Regions from separate parts of the Pseudarthrobacter sp. Hb11 genome, predicted to be linked through region 3. Evidence: predicted binding sites of a transcription regulator. Region 3 holds the regulator's gene; each other region holds the start of a gene.
What was found. The regulator Rex, encoded in region 3, represses fermentation and respiration genes when NADH is low (regulators of the CRP and FNR family bind a similar motif). The targets are predictions, from matches to a motif close to CTTGTGAANNNNTTCACAAG.

Region 1 (5,647 bases), on a different contig from region 3:
GTCGGACTCTGCGGCGCCGTGCACGGCGTCGGCGAGCTCGTTGACGGACCAGGTGTTCACGGCGACGCCGAAGCGCAGCTCGGCCTCGGTTTTGTCGCCTTCGGTGACGGCGACGTTGCGCATGTTGTCGCCGAAGCGGGTCAGCTTCAGGGTGCGTACGGCGGCCCAGCCGGCGGCGGCGCGCTGCCAGGACCCCACTTGGCGGGCGACCTCGGGGTTGGAGACGTGCCCCACCACGGTCTTGCGGGCGATGCCAAGGCGGGACTGGATGTACCCGAATTCGCGGTCGCCGTGTGCTGCCTGGTTGAGGTTCATGAAGTCGAAGTCGATGTCGGCCCAGGGCAGGTCCCGGTTGGCCTGGGTGTGCAGGTGCAGCAGCGGCTTGCGCAGCAGGTCCAGGCCCTGGACCCACATCTTGGCCGGGCTGAACGTGTGCATCCACGCGGTGACGCCGATGACGGCATCGTCGGAGTTGGCCTCCAGGGCCGTACGGCGGATGGCGTCCGAGTCGGTCAGGACCGGCTTCCACACAATCCGTACCGGCACGGAGGATGAAGCGTTGAGCTGGTTGGCGATCTCCTGGGACTGGGCGGCAACCTGCTTGAGGACGTCCTCGCCGTAGAGGTGCTGGCTGCCGGTGAGGAACCACACCTCGTAGCCGTCAAGGGAAGTGTTTGCTGCGGTACCCATGTGTTCTCCTGAAAAGTTTGGGGGCGGGTTCTACTGGCCTGCGCTTATTGGCCGTAGACGTTCTGGTAACGGGCGTAGAGGGAATCGATGTGGCCCTGGTCGATTGCGACGGGCTCGCCGAGTTGCCGTGCGATGTGGACCGTGCGGGCCACTTCCTCGCACATCACTGCCGCTTTCACCGCGGACTTGGCGTCCTTGCCGATGGTGAACGGCCCGTGGTTCTGCATCAGCACGGCCGGGGAATTGGAGTTCTTCAGCGTCTCCACGATCCCGTGGCCGATGGAATCGTCACCAATCAGCGCGAACGGCCCCACCGGGATGGATCCGCCAAATTCGTCGCTCATCATGGTCAGTACGCACGGGATCGCCTCCCCGCGGGCGGCCCACGCGGTGGCATAGGTGGAGTGCGTGTGCACCACCCCGCCCACCTCGGGCATGTGCCGGTAGACGTACGCGTGGGCAGCTGTGTCCGATGACGGCGAGAGCGCCGGGTTGCCCCACTCACCTGCGGCATCGCCGTCCACGGGCACCCCGTACAGGTCAGTGACCACCATTTGATCCGGTGTCAGGTCCCGGTAGGAAACACCCGAAGGCTTGATCACCATCAGTTCGTGCCCGGGAACCCTGGCCGAGACGTTCCCCGCCGTCCAGACCACCAGTCCATACCGGGTCAGCTCTGCGTGCAGGGCACAGACTTCCTCCCGGACGCGGGCAATGGTGCCCAGGATTCCGGTTCCAGTTCCTGCGCTCATGCCGGCACCTCCGCAGCAGCCGCGGAGGTGTTGGCCGCAGGTTCAAAAACGGAGCCGGCCGCCCTGCGCTGGATGGCTTTGAGCCGGTGCATCACGTCGTTGCTCCCGCGGCCGAAGTAGTCGTGCAGAACCTTGTACTCCTGGAAGAGTTCCTCGTACGCGGCCACGTTTTCCGGGATCGGTGTGTAGACCTCGCCGGGTTCGGAACCCATCGCCGAGGCGGCTTCGCGGATGTTTGGGTACTGTCCCGCAGCGACGGCGGCGTGGATGGCGGAACCGAGGGCCGGGCCCTGGGCGGAACCGATCGTGGAGAGCTGCAGGTTGGTGGCGTCCGCGTAGATCTGCATCAGGAGCGGGTTCTTCAGCAGGCCCCCTGCCACGATGAACTCCTTCACCGGAACACCGGAATCGCGGAACGCGTCCACAATGGTCCGGGTGCCAAAGGCGGTGGCCTCCAGCAGTGCCCGGTAGGTATCCTCGGGCCGCGTGGCAAGGGTCTGCCCTGCCACGATGCCGGAGAGCTCGTGGTCCACCAGCACCGAGCGGTTGCCCGAATGCCAGTCAAGTGCGATGAGGCCGTGCTCACCGATGGCCTGTTGTGACGCCAATTCCGTGAGGTATTCGTGGATACCGAGGCCGGAGGCTTCGGCTGCCTGGTGGTATTCGGGCGGCACGCCGAACTTCGTGAACCAGCCGAAGATGTCGCCTACACCGGACTGGCCGGCTTCGTAGCCCCAGAGTCCGTCCACGATCCCGCCGTCCACCACCCCGCACATCCCGGGCACTTCTCGCAGTTCGGTGCCGTTCATAACGTGGCAGGTGGAGGTGCCCATGATGGCCACCAGCTGGCCGGGATCCACCGCCCTCGCAGCAGGCGCCGTCACATGTGCGTCCACGTTGCCCACTGCCACGGCGATGCCCTCGGGCAGGCCCGTCCAGGCAGCAGCCTCGCCAGTGAGGTACCCCGCGGCGTCACCGAGCCTGCCAATGGTGTGCTCAAGCTTGGTGCTGACAAAGTCCTTGAACTCTGGATTCAGGGCCGCCAGGAAGTCCTCGGACGGGTACCTGCCGCCCTGATAAATGCCCTTGTACCCGGCGGTGCAGGCATTGCGGACGTACTGGCCGCACAGCTGCCAGACGATCCAGTCGGCCGCTTCGACCCAGTGGTCCATGGCCGCGTAGGCTTCCGGGTCCTCCTCCAGGAGCTGCAGTCCCTTGGCGAACTCCCATTCGGAGGAGATCAGCCCGCCGTAGCGCGGCAGCCAGTCCTCGCCCCGTTCGGCAGCTAACTGGTTGATCCGGTCGGCCTGGCCCTGCGCGGCGTGGTGGCGCCACAGCTTCACGTACGCGTGCGGCCGGTTCTCGAATCCGGGCAGTTCATTCAACGGGGTGCCGTCAGCCTTGGCCGGAACCATGGTGCAGGCAGTGAAGTCCGTGGCAATTCCGACGACGGCGGCCGGGTCGATCCCTGCTTCGGCGACTGCTGCCGGTACCGCAACCCGGAGGACATCGCGATAGTCGTTGGGCACCTGAAGCGCCCACTCCGCGGGAAGCCGGGCGCTCTGGGCGCCGGCACCGGTCACATCCGCGGGGAGCGCGTCTGTAACCACCGCATGCGGGTACTCGTACACACCGCTGCCAAGCTCCTTGCCGTCGCGGACTCGGGCCACCACTGCCCGGCCGGAAAGCGTTCCATAGTCCACACCGATGACGTAGCTGTCCGTGTCTGCTGTGACGTCCATAAAAGAGTTCCTCCGATAGCTGCCGCAGCTTCGCGACCCTTCAATTGTGAGCGCTAACAGAATTCATGTCAATGCCGGCTTTGAATGCTCTACCGGCTCGAAAGGTCTTCTGCTCGTTCCCGGAAATATGCCGAGCGCGCCGGGAAGTGTGGGACGCTGCCTGAAGGGGTACGGACAGACTGAATTGCAGCACAACTGGAAGGAGCTCCGTGGACGACGCAAAACCACCCGCCCGTGCCCGCGGTCTCGCGTGGCTGGCAGGTCCGCTCTCCACCGGCCTCGGACTGGCTGCCCACATTGCGGCCGGAGGCCCCGCGCCCAGCCTCATGATCCTTGGGGCGCTGGCCGCGCTGTTCGGCATGGCGGCGGCAATACTGGGGCGCTTCCCGTTGCCGGGCTGGGCACTGCTGCTTTTGTGCGGGGTGGCCCAGCAGCTGCTTCACTTGGGGTTTGCGGTTTTTGCCGGCGGCTCCGGAAGCGGGCTTTCAGTGCACGGGCACGGCGGAGTGGCTCAGGAACCATTGCGGGCCGGTGAGCTGGCCGCGCCGGCGGGTTATTCGCTGCACCTGATGCTGTACCTGCACATGGGCGCGGCACTGGCGTCGAATGCGGCCATCACTTACTGGCCCCGGTTTGCCGGCTGGTCCTCAGCCCGGCAGCGGAGCTGTGCTCCCCCGGCGCACCAACTCCGGGATGACCACGGTTGAGCTGACGGCGGCGCCCGCCTCAATCTCCTTCAGCATGGTGTCCATGCAGCGCCTGCCCAGCTCTTCGAAGTCCTGGCGAACGGTGGTGAGCGGCGGGGTGAAGTAGCCGGACTCCGGCTGGTCGTCGAAGCCGACGACGGAGACGTCGTCGGGCACCCTGACCCCCGCCTCGTTGAAGGCGCGAAGCACCCCGAGGGCCATCTGGTCATTGCCCACGAACACGGCGGTTGCCGCCCGTTCCGCTGCCAGCTGCCGCCCGATGGCGTAACCGCTGCCGGCGCTCCAGTCGCCTTCCAGCAGCAGGTCGTCCTGAAGCCCGGCATGCTGCAGCGCCGCGCGCCAGCCCTCGGTCCGCAGGGCGCCGTCGATCCAGTCCGCGGGCCCGGCAACGTGTCCGATCCTGCTGTGCCCCAGTTCGATGAGATGTCCGGCGGCGATTTCGGCGCCGCGCTTCTGGTCCACCATCGCCCCGCTCACGGCGTCGTTGCCCGCCGAGCCGACAGCCACCACGGGCACTGCGGGATTGAATTCCTCCAGGATCCGCAGGGTTTCGGTGTGCGGCACCAGGACGGCGATGCCATCCACCGCCTGGTCCAGGAAGTGCCTTAGCGCATCGAGGATAGCGTCCCTGCCTACCGAACGCAGCGCGGCGATGCTGACGAAGTAGCCGGCGTTCCGGGCTGCCTGCTCCACTCCAAGGAGCGTGTTGGCGGGGCCGTACTGGGAAAGCTCGCTGCCGAGCACACCGATGGTTTGCGAGCGCCGGGTCACCAGGCTCCGGGCTGCTGTGTTCCGCCGGTAGCCAAGCTCGGCGATGGCAGCCTCGACCTTTTCCCGGGTTGCCTTGCTGACATTGGGGTGGCCGTTGACCACCCGGGAAACGGTCTGGTGCGAGACGCCGGCAAGTTCGGCCACGTCCTCAAGGCGCGGCAGCCGCCCGGTGCTGCTTTTTGTCATGCCCCCATTGTGCCGGTTACCGCCAACAAGAAATCCCCCGGCGGCCTCGGGGAGGCTGCCGGGGGATTTCCCGCTCTTCGCTAAAAGAGTGGGCCCTGTGGGGCTCGAACCCACGACCCACGGATTAAAAGTCCGATGCTCTACCAACTGAGCTAAAGGCCCCAGCCGGGCTGCGTCGGCACGGTGTGCCGGCCAACCCGGCCCATCCATTTCTGGACGTTAATACTCTAACCCATGGTCAAGGCACCATTCGCACGCAGGCCGCGCCTCGCCGTCGCGCCCTGCCTGCGCATGCACTGGGTAGGTCCTGGTGCTCGATTTCCCGCAGGGCACAGGAGTAGCGTGGGGGGCATGAGCGAGCAAACAGGTTCCAGTCATTACGGCGGCGCCAACCGGCACCACAAGCCGAAGCCTTTCGCGCCAATCGACTTCGAACCCTTCGCCGGCGGCGCCGACCCCGCCCGCGTGTCCGAAGCGGCGCACCTCGCTGCCCAGGCGCTGGTCCGCCACGGCCGGGACAGCGACGACCCCGTGGTCACCGATCGGCTGGTGAAGCTTGCGGACGAGCAGGGCCTGGAGGCCATCGCGGAGATGTGGGCCGAGAGCCCGGCCCGTTCGCTGCCCGGCGCGCTGTGGCGGCTGTACGCCTTGCGCGCGGCCACAGTCCAGGACCCGGAGCGCATTTCGGTGTACTTCCGCGCGGGCAAGGACACTGCGCAGGTCTCCAACGTGGTGGCCGGAGCCGCCGAGCCTCCCGGCGCTGACGAGATGAAAGCGATGGCGGACGCCATCCTTTCGG
Region 2 (5,647 bases), on a different contig from region 3:
GAACACGGCGGCAACCATCGCCATGACAATCGGCATGGGAACCATGGCCATAATCTTGCGGACCACGCCGGTGGCACCCAGCGCGAGGATGAGCACACCCGAGGTAAAGAACGCTCCCACCACTTCGGCAAAGGACAGGTGCTGCAGCGACGGACCGAGGAGCACCGTACCGGGAATGGACCAGGCGAAGCCCAGGGGCTGGCGGTAGAGGAGCGACATGATGAGGGTCGCTGCGCCGCCGGAGAAGAGGATGCCGAAGACCCAGGATGCGAGTTGTCCCTGCGTAAGTCCGCCTGCCGCGCCAACGGCCAGGGTGACCGCGATGGGGCCTGAGGCGGTGAAGACGAGGCCGATAACCCCGTTGGAGATATAGGGCAGACCGAGGTCACGCAGCAACTGGCGAACTCCTGCTGGGCGACGCCCGGGACGCTCCAGCAGCGGCTGCGGGCCTGGCACCTCTGGGGTTGCCGCGAGCGGTATTGCGGGCGGGCTCCGGCGGAATCGGGGCATTCTGGCTCCTGACGGCATCGGCAAAAACACAAGCGCCCCGGGGTTTGTATCCCGGAGCGCCTTGGTTGCCGGGGCCTACGGTCCCGGCAACCACTGGAGTGGTTCCTACTTGGTCTGCCCCTCTTTGGCGAGGACGTAGTCGTAGACGACTTCCTCGCCGGCGCCGCCGTCCGTGCGCGGACGGGGGTCGAGCATCAGTTCAGCCTTCACCGCTGAGGCGATGTCGTCGGCGTTGTGGGGGTCGCCGGGGAAGTAAAGCTGCTGGGTCACGGGCTGGAAACCGGGTGCCGAAACCTTGATGTGGATGTGCGCCGGACGCCAGGCGTGCCAGCCTGCCGCGTTGATAAGCTGGCCGCAGGCCCCGTCCGTGGGTATCTGGTACGGTGCCGGGCGCATCGTGTTGATCTCAAAGCGGCCGTCGTCGTCCGCCTTGACCGTAGCTCGGAACAGCCATTCGGGCAGGCCGGGAGCGTACTGGGAGTAGAAGCCGGCGGCGTCCGCATGCCAAATCTCCACCTGGGCATTCTGGATCGGGTTGCCGTCCGTAGTGGTGAAGCGGCCGCTGAAGCGCAGCGGCATGCCTTCCTCGTCCTCGCGCATCTGCACGGTGGCCGGAGATGCGAGTTCCGGCGAGCCCGGCACGTAGTAGGGGCCTTCGATGGTGCCCTTGGTGCCGGGACGGTCCTGAGAGTTGACGTCCTCCACGGTGTGCTCAAGCCACACGTCGAGGAACAGCGGCCATTCGCCGTCTGTACCTACCTTGATCAGCCACGATTTAAGCGCGTTGTACTCCTCGTAGGTGACCTGGTGCTCGACGACGATGTCATTGGCGGCCTTGATCAGCGCCCCCGCCAGAAGGCTCACCCGTTCCTTGGGCACATCCAGCCGCGATAGCTTGCCTGAGGCGGCAAAGCGCTCGGTAGCCTTCGAACCCGCTTCGACGGCAGTTCCCTCGGTCTCTTTACGGTTATCCGCTTGGGTCTCAGTCATGGTGGTTTCCACCTTCCTTTTTGAATGGGGGACAGGACGGACTCCTGCACCCGCCGCGAAGCGCCGGACGCAGGCGGCACCTGCTGGGACGCGGCATCGCGTGAGGTCCCACTCATCGTAGGCACCGTCATAAGGACGCTACAAATATTGATTTAACAGCTTTTTAGTCATTATCGATACATAAACGCACCCTTGGTCAACCCTAGGTATTTACCTGATGTGAGGACAGTCACGAGGGGAAAGAATAGCTAGAACGTCCGCAGCAGGCACTCAACCTGGTCCCGGACCTCCCGCCCATCCGTCCAGCACTCTCCAATGGAGGAGCACGCCATGACCGAGAACCTGACCCATGTCCGCGAGGTCCTTGCCGACGCCGTGATTGAAGACCGTGAGAACGGCGTCATCCGGGCCAAGCGCGAGATCTTCACCGACCAGGAAATTTTTGAATTGGAGATGAAGCACATCTTCGAGGGCAACTGGGTTTATCTCGCCCACGAGTCACAGGTTCCCAACGTGGGGGACTACTTCACCACAAACATTGGCCGTACCCCGGTGGTGATCACCCGCGATAAGGACGGGAACCTCAACTGCATCGTCAACGCCTGTTCGCACCGCGGCGCCATGCTGTGCCGCCGCAAGACGGACAACCGCACCACGTTCACCTGCCCGTTCCACGGCTGGACGTTCAAAAACTCGGGTGAGCTGCTGAAGGTCAAGGACTCCCGCAATGCGGGTTACCCTGAGACCTTTAACAAAGAAGGGTCCCACGACCTCACCAAAGTTGCCCGCTTCGAGTCCTACCGCGGTTTCCTTTTCGGCTCCTTGAAGGCCGACGTCCTTCCGCTTGAAGAGCACCTCGGCGACGCCACAAAAGTGATCGACTCCATCGTGGACCAGTCCCCCGAGGGACTGGAAGTCCTGCGCGGGGCGTCCACCTATACCTATGACGGCAACTGGAAGGTGCAGGCGGAGAACGGGGCAGACGGCTACCACGTCACGGCCGTGCACTGGAACTACGCGGCCACCACCGCCCGCCGCAGCGCCGGTGACTCCGCCAACACGACCAAGGCCATGGACGCCGGCAAATGGGGCAAGGTCAAGGGCGGCTTCTATTCCTACGATCACGGCCACCTGCTGCTGTGGCAGGAATGGACCAACCCGGAGGACCGCCCGCTCTGGGACCGCCGTGACGAGCTGGTGGCGAAGTACGGCGAGGAAATGGCCAACTTCATGATCAACATCTCGCGCAACCTCTGCCTGTACCCGAACGTCTACATAATGGACCAGTTCTCCTCGCAGATCCGCCACTTTCGCCCCATTTCCGCGGACCAGACCGAGGTCACCATCTACTGCATTGCCCCGAAGGGCGAATCACAGGAGAACAGGTCCAAGCGCATCCGACAGTACGAGGACTTCTTCAACGCCACCGGTATGGCAACTCCGGACGACCTTGAGGAATTCCGGTCCTGCAACAAGACCTACTGGGCCACGTCTGCGCCGTGGAACGACATGACCCGCGGCTCCACCCACGAGATTCCAGGCCCTGACGAACAGGCCCGGGCGCTGGGTATGACCAAGGTGATCGCTTCTGGCGTGCGCACTGAGGATGAGGGGCTGTACCCGATCCAGCACGGCTACTGGAAGGAAGTCATGGACCAGGCCCTGGTGGCAGAGGAGCGCTCCGCGGCGGACAGCCTTCCCGTCACCGCCTGACCAAGACCCCTGGTACCAGAGAGAGTGCAGAACATGACCAACCTGACCCAACCCGCTGCGGCACTCAAGACCGCACAGGAGATCGCCACGCTCGAAACTGTCCGTGCCTTCCTGTACAAGGAGGCCCGCCTGCTGGATGACCGCCAGTTCGACGCGTGGCTCGAGTGCTACCACCCGGACTCCGAATTCTGGATGCCTGCGTGGGACGTGGACGACAGGCTCACCCAGGATCCGCAGAATGAGATCTCCCTCATCTACTACGACAACCGCGGCGGCATCGAGGACCGCGTGTTCCGGATCAAGACGGACCGGTCATCCGCCACCTCCCTGCCGGAGCCGCGTACCGGCCACAACCTCACGGACATCGAGATCCTCGAGCACGACGGCGGCCGGGTGGAAGTGCGCTTCAACTGGTTCACCCTGTACTTCCGCTACAACACAACGGACACGTACTTCGGAACCAGCTTCTACACAATCGATCTCGCCGGCGAGGAGCCGGTGATCCTCAAGAAGAAGGTCATCTTGAAGAACGACTACATCCACCACGTGGTGGATGTCTACATGGTCTGACGACCGATTACACACCCTGTGCCTGCCGGCACATCTGAACTTTTCCGGGCCGCGACGACGCGTCCGCCCAGTCAGGAGGACATCATGGGCCACAAAGTAGCCCTCAGCTTCGAGGATGGCGTCACCAAAGTCATCAAGGTCGGCAGTTACGAGACCGTCATGGACGCCGCCTACAAGGCACGCATCAACATCCCGTCCGATTGCCGCGACGGCGCCTGCGGCACCTGCAAGGCCTTCTGCGATTCCGGCTCCTTCGACCCGGGAGACTACATCGACGACGCGATGACCGAGGAAGAGCTCGAAAAGGGCTACATGCTCACCTGCCAGGCAGTGCCGGAGTCGGATCTGGCCATCCAGATCCCCGCCACATCGGAGTCCGCGAAAACGGCCGCCACCACCTTCACGTCCACCGTGAAGGAACTCAACAAGCACTCGGAAAGCACTGTTTCCTTCGCCCTGGAGGTGCAAGACCGGGATGCCCTGGCCTTCCTTCCCGGCCAGTACGTCAACCTCAAGGTCCCGGGCACCGACGCCGAGCGCTCCTACTCGTTCAGCAGCGGCCCCGAGGTGGACGGCGCATCGTTCATGGTGCGCGTGACGCCGCAGGGTGCGATGTCCGAATACCTGCGGGACCGGGCGGCGGTGGGGGACACCATCGAATTCACGGGACCGTACGGTTCCTTCTTCCTGCGCGAACCCAAGCGTCCCCTGCTGCTCCTGGCGGGCGGCACCGGGCTGGCCCCGCTGTTGTCAATCCTCGAGAAACTTTCCGACAACCCGCCGGCCACCCCGGTCCATCTCATCTACGGGCTGACCCGTGAGGCGGATATCGTCGGCCTGGAGTGGTTGCGCGAATACGAGGCCAAACTGCCGGCCTTTACCTGGGACTACATTGCCTCCGAACCCGGTACCTCCGCCCCGCACACGGGCTATGTCACCCAGATCATCGAGCCAGCCCATCTCAACGGCGGCGATGTGGACATCTACCTGTGCGGCCCGCCCCCCATGGTTAACGCCGTTTCGAAATGGCTGGATACGGAGGGCATCCAGCCCGCCAATTTCTACTTCGAGCGCTTCGCCCCGAAAGAAGCTACCGGCGGCGATGCCGAGACAGGTGCGCCCGCAGCCGCGGAGAAGATCGAGGCCGAGGGTGACACGATGAGCCGCGCGGAGGCTGTCTCTTCCCTGGAGACCGGCCGGCTGGATTTCCGCAAGGAGGACAGTTTCGCGCAGCTTGATGCCCGGATGGGCCTGGAGCTTGCAGTCAGCGAGCTGATGCTGGGACGGCTCAGCGCTGAGCAGCTGCGCCAGTTCCGGCGGCTCGCCGAGGCAACCGTAAGCTCCGTCGAGGCGGGTACCGTGACGGCGCCGGAAGAGTTCGCACGCACCAATGAGGAGTTCCACGAATATCTCTTCACCATCTGCGACAACCCCATGCTCCTCGAGTCCTACCGCCGTCTCGACGTCCACGCCCAGATGGCGGCGGCCTTCCAGGCGGGAACCCGGATTTTTGAGCGCGTCACGCAGGACCACCTTGATATCGTCGACGCCTTCGAACGCCAGGACAAGGCACGCGTGCGGGAGGTCATGATGGCCCATGCAGGCGGTGCCAAGGACACCATGGCTGCGGCGATCGATGCCAAGGGTGCCCGCTAATGGCAGTGCCATATGCGGGCCAGTTCATCACCCCGGGCCGGTACGACGGCAAGATAGCCGTAGTGACCGGAGCGGCCCAGGGCATCGGCCAGAAGGTGGCCCAGAGGATCGGCGCCGAGGGCGGCGCCGTCGTACTGGTGGACCGAGCCGAGCTGGTTCATGAGGCGGCGCGCAGTATCGATGAGGCCGCGAAGGCTTCCGGTTCCGC
Region 3 (5,647 bases):
CGGCCAGTCCGGCGCCCCGCAGTACGGGGAAACCACTCCGCAGTACGGCCAGAACCCGCCGCAGGCTCCGGGCTTCGGCCAGCAGCCGTACGGGCAGCAGCCATACGGCCAGTCCCCCTACGCCCAGTACCCGTCGGAGCAGCCGCAGCCCACGGGCAGCAAGGGCGTGCCGCAACTGGTCAACATCTCGTTCTGGCTGCTGATTGCCTCCGCCGCGATCTTCGTCATCTCGATGCTCACCGGACTCACCCAGCTGGATGATCCTGTTTTCCGTCAGACCTTTGAGCAGCAGGTGGAGGGCACCGGAGCCGGCGTCTCGTACGAGGACATCAAGGGCGTCATCGCCGGCACCCTGGTGGTGTTCGCGATCCTCGGCGCAGGACTCTACCTGCTGGTGGCCTTCTTCATCCGCAAGGGCAAGAACTGGGCCCGGATCCTGGGGACCGTGTTCGCGGCGCTGTCCATCTTCGGCCTGTTCGGCGTCCCGAGCCTCGGCACCCTCGGCACCCTCCTGGGGATCGCCGCCATCGTCCTGCTCTACCTGCCGGCGGCTGCCCCCTACTTCCAGAAGCAGCAGCCCTTCGCCAACCCTTACGGCGGCGGCATGGGGAACCCCTACGGCCGGTAAATAGCGCACTTCCCACCCCTGCGGGCGTGGGTCCCGAAACTGCCTGAAGCCTAGGCGGTCTGCCCCGGGGCCTGCGCCCGCTGTGCGTGGTAGGCCAGGATCTGCAGTTCCGTGGCCATGTCCACCTTGCGGAGGTTGACCCCCTCCGGCACCTGGAGCATAACGGGGGCGAAGCTCAGGACGCTGCGGACACCGGCGGCAACCACCCGGTCGCAGACATCCTGCGCCACGGCGGCCGGCAGCGCCAGCACCACCATGTTCGCTCCGGTCCGGTGCAGCACCGTTTCCAAGTCGGCCACGTCGCTGACGCGCAGCCACCCCACTTCGTTGCCCACCACCATCTGGTCGGCGTCAAAGATGGCAACGACGTCGAATCCCCGGGACTCGAAGCCGCCGTACCGCGCCAGCGCCTTGCCGAGGTTGCCGGCACCAACGATGGCAACCTTCCAGTCATGCGTCAGACCCAGCGCCGCGGCAATGTGCCGGCTAAGGTACTGCACTTCGTAGCCAACGCCGCGGGTACCGTAGGAGCCCACGTGGGACAGGTCCTTGCGCAACGTGGCTGAACTGACACCGGAAGCTTCAGCGAGGGATTCGGAGGAGACCCGCTCCACTCCCTCAGCGAGCAGGGTATTCAAGGCGCGCAGATAGAGCGTCAGCCGGGCCACCGCTGCGGGCGGAATCTGTTTGGCTGGCGTACCCGTGGTGTCCGGAAGATCCGGGACAGCCTGGGGAGTCGGTTCCAGCGAAGCCACCAGCCCCTCCCTCGCATCGCGTTGTGACTCCACTCTAGAGCCCTCCGGCCGGTGCCAACAAAGCAGCCGGCCACAATATGTCAGCGGTCACGGGCGCTGCTCCCTATTGGGCCATGGCCCGCTGCAGCACGCGTTCCAGCCGGACCTCATCGATCTTCCAGAAGTCGCGCTGCACGCCGTCCACCAGCACCACCGGGATTTCTTCGGCGTAGCGGTCCCGCAGTTCCGGCTGGTGGTCCACCAGCTCTTCCGTCCACTCAAGCCCCAGCGAGGCGGTAACCCGGCCAACGGCGTCGCGCGCTTCTTCGCAGAGGTGGCAGTCAGCTTTGGTGATCAGGACGACGCGCGGTGTGGCCATGACATAACCGTAGCCCCGTTGACTGTGCCCCGCGACGCCGCACGGTGTCCACTGACTGGATTGACTAGACTCAGCCTTATGCCCGAGGAGAAATACGTCGCCGTAGTTACCAAGCCGGTTGCTGCGCCACAGCCGGGCGAGGCGGCGTTCTTCGATGTGGACAACACCCTCATGCGCGGCGCCAGCCTCTTCCATGTTGCCCGCAAGATGCACCAGCGCGGAGCCTTCACCCTTGCCCAGGCGGCGGGGTTCGCGTGGAAGCAGTTCAAGTTCGTGGCCCGCGGCGAGAACATGGACGATGTCCACGCTGTCCGGGACTCCGCACTGAACCTCGCCGCCGGCATCACGGTCGACGACGTCAAAGCCCTCGGCGAAGAGGTCTACGACGAAATGATCGTCTCCCGGATCTGGCCCGGGGCAAAGGCCCTGGCCGAGCAGCACCTGCGGGTGGGCCGGCGGGTCTGGCTGGTGACCGCGACGCCGATCGAGGTTGCCACCGTGATCTCGACCCGGCTGGGGCTCACCGGTGCGCTGGGTACTGTCGGGGAGATCTCCGAAGGTATGTACACCGGCCGCCTGGTGGGAGACATCCTGCACGGTTCCGCCAAGGCAGTGGCCGTCCAGGCCATCGCGGACGCCGAGGAACTGGACCTCAGACGCTGCTGGGCCTACAGCGACTCCTATAACGACATCCCGCTGCTCACCCTCGTGGGCCACCCGGTGGCGATCAACCCGGACGTCCGCCTCCGCCGCCACGCCCGCGACCACAACTGGCCGGTCTACGACTTCCGGGCCGGCCGCCGCGCAGCAACCCTCGGCCTGAAGGCAGCCACTGCCTGCGGCGCCGTCTACGGACTCTGGAAAGGCTTCGCCCGCATCCGGGGCCCCCGGGCGTAACAAACCGCCGCAACGGCCACAGAACAGAAATGCCCGCCGCCTCGGAAGGCGACGGGCATGTCCACGCTGTTCGAAGTATCTCTACTTCTTATTGCGGCGCTGGTGACGGGTCTTGCGAAGCAGCTTGCGGTGCTTCTTCTTGGCCATACGCTTGCGACGCTTCTTAATAACTGAACCCACGAAAGTTCCTCACAAACTAGATGCAGTACCTGTCTGATGGAAAGTGTTCGTGGACAGAGCTACGAACTGAACAACTGACAGATTCTTACAATGACGTAAAACGTTCCTTAACAGGGTACCGCTTATCGGGAGCGGCTTCTGACCGCGGGGGCTCCGACCGGCGGAAATAGGGCCATTGCGACGGAAAGGCTCAGGCGGTTTCCGTGTGGCCGTCCACTACGGCGCCTTTGAGGTACTGCTCCACCGCGGTTTCGGGTACCCGGTACGAGCGGCCGAACCGCACTGCCGGCATGTCGCCGGAGTGGACCAGCCGATAGACGGTCATTTTGGAGACGCGCATGACCTGGGCTACTTCAGCCACGGTCAGGAACTTCGCGTTGGAGAAGTTCTGTTCTGCCGACATTTCGCTATTTTCCTTTGCTGACGGATGGACAACAGTGACCCCATTTACGTGCCAATGCGGTGTTCCGATGCTGAGCCATCCACCAACCACCTTCCAGATACTCTAGATGTTCCTGTGGCCAATGTGAAAGTACCGCAAGGGAGCATTTCGCCCCCTCACTCACCTTCTGCGCTTGCGGGCGGATGCGGCCAGCTGGTCCAGCACAGAAACCGAAACGTCCCAGTCCATGCACGCGTCCGTTACGCTCTGCCCGTACACAAGTTCCGACCGGCCGGCCGCGTGCTCCCCGACATTGAGGTTTTGCGCGCCGCCCACCAGGAAGCTTTCCAGCATGACCCCGGCGATGGCCTGCGCCGATGCCCCGCCGTCCTCGAGCTGGGAGCCGATTTCCAGCGCCACCTCAGCCTGGCGATGGTGGCTCTTGCCGCTGTTGGCGTGGCTGGCGTCAACGATGAGGCGCGGGTTCAGCTGCTTGTTGGCGAGCTTCGCCGACGCGGCCTCGACGTCGGCGGCAGAGTAATTGGGTCCCTTGCGGCCGCCACGGAGGATGACATGGGTGTCAGGGTTGCCGGCGGTGGCAACCAGCGCGGCCCGGCCTTCCCCGTCAATGCCAAGGAAGGCCTGGGCCGCCGCGGCCGCCCCGCATGCATCGATGGCTACCTGAAGGTCGCCGTCGGTCCCGTTCTTGAACCCGATGGGCATGGAGAGCCCGGAGGCCAGCTGCCGGTGGATCTGGCTCTCGGTAGTGCGGGCCCCGATGGCGCCCCAGGAGATGAGGTCCGCCATGTACTGCGGGCTGATGGGCTCGAGGAATTCGGTGGCGGCAGGCAGCCCGAGCGCGGTGACCTGCTGCAGGAAGTGCCGCGCAGTCCGGAGCCCGGTGACCATGTCGTGGCTGCCGTCAAGCCGCGAATCGTTGATCAGGCCTTTCCAGCCCACGGTGGTGCGGGGCTTCTCGAAGTAGGTCCGCATGACGATCAGCAGGTCTTCCTTGTGCTTTTCCGCCTGGCTGACCAGCCGCCGGGCGTACTCCATCCCTGCCTTGGGATCGTGGATGGAGCACGGTCCCACAATCACCAGCAGCCGGTCGTCCACGCCGTCCATGATGGCGCGGACTTCGTCACGCCCGCGTTCGACGACGCCTGCCACCCGGCCGTCCAACGGCAGTTCGGTGATGAGTTCCTGCGGAGTGGGCAGCGCTGTGAATTCGCTGACGCGCAGGTTGGACGTCGATTTTTCGGTGGATTCCCTGCGAAGGTTGCCGGCAGTGGTGCCTGCGGGGGCTGTTGCGGTGCTCATGTTCGGGTCCTGTTCCAGATAGGAGCGGGCCCAGTCAGAACCCGCCGGAGAAACGGCGAAGGGCAGAGAATGATCTCTGCCCTGTTGGCTCTGAAGGAAAGTTGGATGCGTGTCAGTTAGACGCGGGCCCCTCCAGAGCCAACGAAAAATACGCATACCAACGGTTTGTCATGCCATGAACCATAACCGCAGCCCGCCGCGGCCGCAAAGTGTTACGTCGCGTCACGCGACAGGCTGGCCACAAGCTCCGCGTGCTTTTGGTCCGTCAGGCGGTACCAGTACATGATCCCGACGGATGCCAGCACCAGGGCCCCCGGCAGCAGGCCTGCCGCTGCCCTGATGGCGAGGGCAGCCGCGTCCGACTGCTCAGCCGTGCCGGAGACGTAGCCGCCCCAGGCGAGCGAGAAGGCCACCACGCCGGCCCCGAATCCCATGCCCAGTTTCCGGGTGGCGGCCAAAAGGGCGTAGTTGATGCCCTGGACCCGGACGCCGGTTTTCCACTCCCCGTATTCCACGGTGTCGGCGATCAGGGCCCACGTCACGATGCTAACCGAAGCAGAAGCCAGGAGCCCCAGGACGAGGCCCAACAGGCCGAGCAGTGGTGCGTCCGCCGGGGCCAGGAAAACCAGCACGCCGCCCAGCGCCCCGAATCCTCCGCCAACACTGTAGACCGCCCGCTTGCCCCAGCGGGCCACAGGACGCGGCATCAGCACAGCCAGCGTCAGGGTAATGACCACCTGCGCGGCGGCCATGACGGGGAACAGGTCCACCCGGGACAGGACATCGCGGAGGTAGTAGAACTGGGAGGCGCCCGTCGCGGACGTTCCGGTGACGAAAAGGACGGAACTGACGCAGAGGATCACCAGCGGGGAATTTGCCTTCAGCGCCGCCATGCTCTGGCGAAGGGTAATTTTGGGGACGCTGCCGTAGACCTGCTCAACGCAGACGGTGCCCGTGAAGATGTAGAGCAGGGACCCCACGATGGCGAAGGCCAGGGTCAGCCAGGTGAAAATCTGCTGCATATCCTGGCCGGCACCCAGGAGCGGTGCGATAAAAAAGCCCAGGGTGGCTCCGACCGACAAACCGCCGATGGTCCTTGCCCCGCCAAGCCGCGCGCGGTCTTTGGC

Region 1: a site for Rex is predicted at 3,228-3,247, ahead of araB (ribulokinase). Genes of this name have one in related genera too.
Region 2: a site for Rex is predicted at 1,717-1,736, ahead of benA (benzoate 1,2-dioxygenase large subunit). Genes of this name have one in related genera too.

The regions. Positions count from the first base shown of each region.
Region 1 covers NZ_JBWZCM010000013.1:52,860-58,506, reverse strand. Annotated here, with positions in the region: gene araA (L-arabinose isomerase) at 1-690, opposite strand, end outside; gene AC50X7_RS15790 (L-ribulose-5-phosphate 4-epimerase) at 735-1,442, opposite strand; gene araB (ribulokinase) at 1,439-3,184, opposite strand; gene AC50X7_RS15780 (hypothetical protein) at 3,394-3,891, shown strand; gene AC50X7_RS15775 (LacI family DNA-binding transcriptional regulator) at 3,832-4,848, opposite strand; tRNA gene AC50X7_RS15770 (tRNA-Lys) at 4,938-5,010, opposite strand; gene AC50X7_RS15765 (hypothetical protein) at 5,200-5,647, shown strand, end outside.
Region 2 covers NZ_JBWZCM010000003.1:139,100-144,746, reverse strand. Annotated here, with positions in the region: gene AC50X7_RS07270 (benzoate/H(+) symporter BenE family transporter) at 1-396, opposite strand, end outside; gene catA (catechol 1,2-dioxygenase) at 616-1,500, opposite strand; gene benA (benzoate 1,2-dioxygenase large subunit) at 1,831-3,213, shown strand; gene benB (benzoate 1,2-dioxygenase small subunit) at 3,247-3,783, shown strand; gene benC (benzoate 1,2-dioxygenase electron transfer component BenC) at 3,868-5,439, shown strand; gene AC50X7_RS07245 (1,6-dihydroxycyclohexa-2,4-diene-1-carboxylate dehydrogenase) at 5,439-5,647, shown strand, end outside.
Region 3 covers NZ_JBWZCM010000006.1:94,616-100,262, reverse strand. Annotated here, with positions in the region: gene AC50X7_RS11100 (hypothetical protein) at 1-628, shown strand, start outside; gene AC50X7_RS11095 (redox-sensing transcriptional repressor Rex) at 679-1,383, opposite strand; gene AC50X7_RS11090 (glutaredoxin family protein) at 1,487-1,741, opposite strand; gene AC50X7_RS11085 (HAD family hydrolase) at 1,820-2,638, shown strand; gene AC50X7_RS11080 (30S ribosomal protein bS22) at 2,720-2,818, opposite strand; gene AC50X7_RS11075 (helix-turn-helix domain-containing protein) at 3,009-3,221, opposite strand; gene AC50X7_RS11070 (3-deoxy-7-phosphoheptulonate synthase) at 3,381-4,520, opposite strand; gene AC50X7_RS11065 (glycoside-pentoside-hexuronide (GPH):cation symporter) at 4,733-5,647, opposite strand, start outside.